One region of the Pseudomonas knackmussii B13 genome, then DNA from elsewhere that is predicted to be linked to it. Evidence: riboswitches for the same ligand, from Rfam matches in the RefSeq annotation. Region 1 holds a riboswitch; the other holds the start of a gene.
The links. A riboswitch is a leader RNA that binds a small molecule or an ion and turns the genes downstream of it on or off. The one in region 1 is predicted to bind manganese.

Region 1 (3,176 bases):
CATCGAATACGGCGCCCTCGCCATAGCCGCGCAACGCCGCCGGCGCAGCCTGGAGGAGTTGCAGGCGATCAGCCCGGCGGACGGCCTGGTCACAGGCCTGGGTAGCGTCAACGCAGCGCTGTTCGACGAAGAGGCCGCGCGCTGCCTGGCCATCGCCTACGACTACACGGTGTTCGCCGGCACCCAGGGCGTGATGAACCACAAGAAGAGCGACCGCATGCTGCAACTCGCGGAGCAGTGGCGCATCCCGCTGGTGCTCTTCGCCGAAGGCGGCGGCGGGCGCCCCGGTGACAGCGATTACCTGGGCGTCGCCGGGCTCGACTGCGCCACCTTCATGGGCATGGCGAAACTCTCCGGGCTGGTGCCGCTGGTGGGTGTGGCGTCCGGCCGCTGCTTCGCCGGCAACGCCGCTTTGCTCGGCTGCTGCGACGTGATCATCGCCACCCGTGACAGCAGCATCGGCATGGCGGGCCCGGCGATGATCGAAGGCGGCGGCCTGGGCCGCTATGCCGCCGAAGAGGTCGGGCCAAGCCACGTGCAGGGCCCGAACGGCGTGATCGACGTGCTGGTGGAAGACGAGGCCGAAGCCACCCGCATCGCCCGCCAGTACCTGTCGTACTTCCAGGGCGAACTGCGCGACTGGCAGTGCGCCGACCAGCGCCTGCTGCGCCACGCCGTGCCGGAGAACCGCCTGCGCGCCTACGACATCCGCCAGGTCATCGCCACCCTCGCCGACGAAGGCTCGGTGCTGGAACTGCGCCGCCAGTTCGCACCCGGCATGATCACCGCGCTTGTGCGCATCGAGGGCAAGCCCTTCGGCCTGATCGCCAACAACCCCGCGCACCTGGGCGGCGCCATTGACGCCGTGGCCGGCGACAAGGCCGCGCGCTTCATGCAGCTGTGCGACGCCTTCGACTTGCCGCTGCTTTCGCTGTGCGACACCCCCGGCTTCATGGTCGGCCCGGAGGCGGAGAAGCAGGGCACGGTGCGGCACGTCTCGCGCATGTTCGTCACCGCCGCGAGCCTGAGCGTGCCCTTCTTCACCGTGGTCCTGCGCAAGGGCTACGGCCTGGGCGCCATGGCCATGGCTGCCGGCAGCTTCCACGCTTCGCTGTTCACCATCGCCTGGCCCAGCGGCGAGTTCGGCGCCATGGGCCTGGAAGGTGCGGTACGCCTGGGCTACGCCAAGGAACTGGCCGCCGTGGAAGACCCGCAGGAGCGGCAGAAGCTGTTCGACAGGATGGTCGCGGCCGCCTACCGCAACGGCAAAGGCCTGAACATGGCGAGCTTCCTGGAAATCGACGACGTCATCGACCCGGCCGAGACGCGCCGCTGGCTGCTGCGCGGCCTGGCCTCGGCGCCGAAGCCGGCAAAACGCGAGGGCAAGAAGCGCCCGCTCATCGACACATGGTGAAACAAACCCTTGAGCGCGCCGGGCATTCCGCTAGAATGCCCGGCGTCATTGGGGAGTAGCCGCCCGCCCGGTCCGTCCGGCGGGGATCACGCCAACATCCTTGGCCCGCAGGCCATGGTGTGATCAGCGCAGCGCCTGGCAAGACCTTTGACCATGCAACCTCCGCAACGGCCGGGGAGGCGCATGGTCATGGGTATCACACCGGCCGGGAGTTCCACCGTGATGCACCTTTCGCACCCCGCTTCGCCTTCTCGCCACGAGGAGCGCGCCGCATGCTGACTTTCGTCCTCGAACTGCTCGGCATGCTTTTGCTGATCCTGGTTGCTGCAGAAGTCTTCACCAACGCCCTGGAACACTTCGGCGAACGCCTCGGCATCTCCGAAGGCGTCACCGGCTCGCTGTTCGCCGCCATCGGCACCGCCCTGCCGGAAACCCTTGTCCCGCTGCTGGCCCTGCTCGCCGGCACCAGCAACGTGACGGTGAACGAGGAAGTCGGCGTCGGCGCCATCCTCGGCGCACCGCTGATGCTGTCCACCCTCTCCGCCTGCCTGATGGCCTGCTTCGTCATCGGCAAGCGCGGCCTGCGCGGGCGCCTGAAACCAGAGCGCAGCGGCCTGCTGCGCGACCTGAACTTCTTCCTCCTGGCGTTCACCCTGGCGACGCTGGCAATGTTCGTACCCTCGCAGCTGCACACCTACCGCATCGGCCTGAGCGTGCTGCTGGTGCTCACCTATATCGGCTACATCACGCTGACCATCCGAGCTTCGCGTGATCTCGTGGACGATGGCCATGGCACCGAGGCCGACGGCCCCATGCTGCTGTCGCGCATCGGCCTGCCGACCAACGCCTTCACCATCGCCCTGCAGCTGGTACTTGGCCTGGCCATGCTGGTGGCCGGCGCCAAAGGCTTCATCCACGGCGTGGAAGGCCTGTCGAACCTGCTCGGAGTATCCGCCCTGCTGATCTCGTTGCTGATCATCCCGATCGCCACCGAGCTGCCGGAAAAGGTCAACAGCATCCTCTGGGTACGTCGCGGCAAGGACACCCTGGCCTTCGGCAACATCACCGGCGCCATGGTCTTCCAGGGCACCCTGCTGCCGGCCATCGGCATCCTGCTGACACCCTGGCAGCCGCGCATCGAAGTACTGACCGGCGTGCTGATCACCCTGCTCGCCGCGGTCTGGCTGCGCATCAATGCGCATCGGGACGGCATCGCCGCGTGGGTCCTGCTGGGCAACGGCGCGCTCTACGTCACCTACCTGGCGATCACCCTGTCGCACTGACCGGCGCGCCGTGCAAGGCCGTCCGCAGCGCCTAAACTGACGGGTTCCAGCCAGCGCCACGGCGCTGGCTGCCGTCATACGCTGCAAGTAAGGAGAGGCCATGAAGATCCTGGTAGTGCTCACTTCCCACGATCAGTTGGGCGACACCGGCAAGAAGACCGGATTCTGGCTGGAGGAATTCGCCGCGCCCTACTACGTGTTCAAGGACGCAGGCGCCGAACTGACCCTGGCGTCGCCCAAGGGCGGGCACCCGCCGCTCGACCCCAAGAGTGACGAACCCGACGCCCAGACTCCGGCCACCGAGCGCTTCCGCCAGGACGCCGCGGCCCAGGCCGAACTGGCCAGCACGCGCGTGCTGGCCGAGGTCAGCGAGGACGACTACGACGCCATCTTCTACCCCGGCGGCCACGGCCCGCTCTGGGACCTGGCCGAGGACCGGCACTCCATCGCCCTGATCGAAGCCTTCGCCAACGCCGGCA
Region 2 (3,176 bases), 370 kb from region 1:
CAGCGCCCGCCAGCCGAGAACTCCCGTGAACAGCAATCTGAATGACGCTCCGGCGTCGGCGCAGCAAAGCGCTCCCCACCTCAAGCGCGCGCTCAAGCCGCGCCACCTGAACATGATCGCCATCGGCGGCTCCATCGGCACCGGCCTGTTTGTCGCCTCCGGCAGCACGGTGGCCACCGCCGGCCCGGGCGGCGCCCTGCTGGCCTATGCGCTGATCGGCGTCATGGTGTTCTTCCTGATGACCAGCCTCGGCGAGATGGCCGCCTACATTCCCGATTCGGGGTCCTTCTCGACCTACGGCAGCCGCTTCGTCGACGACGGCTTCGGCTTCGCCATGGGTTGGAACTACTGGTACAACTGGGCGGTGACCATCGCCGCGGAACTGGTCGCGGCGCAGCTGGTGATGAACTTCTGGTTCCCCGACGTTCCAGGCATCTACTGGAGCGCCGGCTTCCTCGCCATCATGTTCCTGCTCAACGTCTTCTCGGTGAAGGGCTTCGGCGAGGCCGAGTTCTGGTTCGCGCTGATCAAGGTGGTCGCCGTGGTGATCTTCATCGGCATCGGCCTGGCCAGCATCGTCGGCATCATGCACGGCATCGACGCGCCCGGATTCAGCAACTTCACCACTGGCGACGCGCCCTTCGTTGGTGGCCTGCAGGCGATGATCGGGGTGGCGATGATCGCCGGCTTCTCGTTCCAGGGCACCGAACTGATCGGGGTCGCCGCCGGCGAGTCGGAGCACCCGCACAAGTCGATCCCCAAGGCGATCCGCCAGGTGTTCTGGCGAATCCTGATGTTCTACATCCTGGCGATCTTCGTCATCGGCATGCTGATTCCCTACACCGATCCCAACCTGCTGAAGACCGACAGCAGCGACATCAGCACCTCGCCGTTCACCCTGCTGTTCCAGCGCGCCGGCCTCGCGGCCGCAGCCGGGGTGATGAACGCGGTGATCCTTTCGGCGATCCTCTCCGCCGGCAACTCCGGGATGTACGCCTCGACCCGCATGCTCTACATGATGGCCGTGCACGGCCAGGCCCCGCGCGTGTTTGCCCAACTGTCGAAGAGCGGTGTGCCGCGCCAGGCGCTGCTGGCCACCACCCTGGTCGGCGCGCTGTGCTTCCTCACCAGCTTCATCGGCGACAAGACCGTCTACACCTGGCTGCTGAACACCTCGGGCATGTGCGGCTTCATCGTCTGGCTGGGCATCGCCGCCTCGCACTACCGCTTCCGCAAGGGCTTCCTGGCACAGGGCGGGCGCCTGGAGGACTTGCCCTACCGCGCCAAGTGGTTCCCCTTCGGCCCGCTGTTCGCCTTCAGCCTGTGCCTGGCGATCACCCTCGGGCAGAACTACCAGGCCTTCATCGGCGAGCGCATCGACTGGGCGGGCCTGGCCGCCACCTACATCAGCCTGCCGCTGTTCCTGGCGATCTGGTGGGGCTACCGGCTCAAGCACGGCAGCCGCTTCGTGCGCTACGAGGAAATGGACGTCCGCGCCGGCGACGACGACTGACCGGCGCGCCTTGCCCTCCCTGCCCGAGTTGGGCAGAATGCGCGCCGTCCTAGGGGAGTAGTCTCCCGCGAGCGGCCTGCGGCCCTCGCCCGGCGCGCGTCAACATACTTGGCCCACAGGCCATGGCGCGTGCGACCCTCGGCCCGTCTCCCGGGCCGAGGGTTTGACAAGACCTATGACACGAGCGATCCGGCCCGGGGCGGGCGGATGGCACGTGTCATGGTGCTCTGTCGACCCGCCCCCAAGGAAAAAGCCTGATGGAATCCCTCTTCGTCCCGATCCTCGTGGTCGCCCTCGCCGAAATCGGCGACAAGACGCAACTGCTCGCCCTCGTCCTCGCCGCGCGCTTCCGCAAGCCCTGGCCGATCATCGCCGGCATCATCGCCGCCACCCTGGCCAACCACTTCGTCGCCGGCGCCGTCGGCAAATGGGTCTCGACCTTCTTCTCCGAAGCCACGCTGAGCTGGCTGCTGGCCGCGTCCTTCCTCGCCGTGGCGGCCTGGACGCTGATTCCGGACAAGCTGGACGACGACGAAGGCGGCGGCCTGAAGAAATTCGGCCCCTTCCTCACCACCCTGATCGCCTTCTTCCTCGCCGAGATGGGCGACAAGACCCAGGTCGCCACCGTGATGCTCGCCGCGCAGTACCCGCATTTCTGGCTGGTCGTGGCCGGCACCACCATCGGCATGTTGCTGGCCAACGTGCCAGTCGTCCTGGCCGGCAACTTCGCCGCCGAACGCCTGCCGCTGGCGCTCATCCGCCGCCTGGCGGCCAGCGCCTTCGCCGTGCTCGGCCTGGCTGCAGCCTGGCACGCGGCGAAGCTCTCCGGGTTGTTCTGAGGTTTCTTACGCTAACCACCGGCGGTCGGGCCAATGCCCGGCCGCCGCACCAGCTCCTAGACTGTCGGCCGTCGCCCCCTGCTGAAGGAAACAGCCATGACCGACAAGGACCTCAAGCGCCTGGCGCGCCATCACATCGACCTGAGCTGGAACAAGGGCCGCCTGGCCCTGGCCAGCCAGATGCACAGCCCCGACTTCCTCTACAAGAGCAGCTTCGCCGCCCAGCCCCTGGGCAGCGCCGGCTACTGCCGCCTGATCGAAGGCATCCGCGCGTCCATGGACGAGCTGGACGTGGTCATCGAGGAGTGCCTCCAGGAAGGCAACAAGGTGTTCACCTGGAGCACCCTGGTCGGCAGCATCAGCCGCCCGGCCTTCGGCTATCCGGCCAGCGACCGCGTGGTGAGCATCCCCGGCATGGCCTTCTGGTTGTTCAACAGCCAGGGCCAGCTGCAGGAACTCTGCACGCTGATCGACATGGAAAGCTTCCGCAGCCAGATGGGCCTGCAGCCAAGGCCATTGGCGGAGCAGACGCTGCCCTAGCCAACCCTGTAGGAGCGCGCCATGCGCGCGATTCGCGGCCATGGGCCGCTCCTACACAGGTCATCCCCGCGAACGCGGGGACCCAGCCAGCCTCACAGGTAGCCGTTGGAGCGGAACCAGGCGATCGCCCGGCGCAGCGTATCTTCCAGCGGCACGCTGCTCTGGAAGCCCAGCTCGTCGCGGGCCTTGCGCCCGTCGAGGAACTGCCCGCCGGCCATGACCTCGATGGCGGTGTCGTCGAGCAGCGGCAGCTTTCCGGTCAGCCGGTAGCGCCAGCGGCCCAG

Region 2: another riboswitch for manganese. It lies ahead of PKB_RS22955 (TMEM165/GDT1 family protein); the one in region 1 lies ahead of PKB_RS24635 (sodium:calcium antiporter).

Annotation. Positions count from the first base shown of each region.
Region 1 is NZ_HG322950.1:5,271,737-5,274,912, forward strand. It holds gene PKB_RS24630 (acetyl-CoA carboxylase family protein) at 1-1,414, shown strand, start outside; yybP-ykoY riboswitch at 1,453-1,629, shown strand; gene PKB_RS24635 (sodium:calcium antiporter) at 1,687-2,697, shown strand; gene PKB_RS24640 (type 1 glutamine amidotransferase domain-containing protein) at 2,798-3,176, shown strand, end outside.
Region 2 is NZ_HG322950.1:4,906,258-4,909,433, forward strand. It holds gene PKB_RS22950 (amino acid permease) at 38-1,513, shown strand; yybP-ykoY riboswitch at 1,547-1,678, shown strand; gene PKB_RS22955 (TMEM165/GDT1 family protein) at 1,771-2,352, shown strand; gene PKB_RS22960 (ketosteroid isomerase-related protein) at 2,449-2,892, shown strand; gene PKB_RS22965 (NAD-dependent epimerase/dehydratase family protein) at 2,985-3,176, opposite strand, start outside.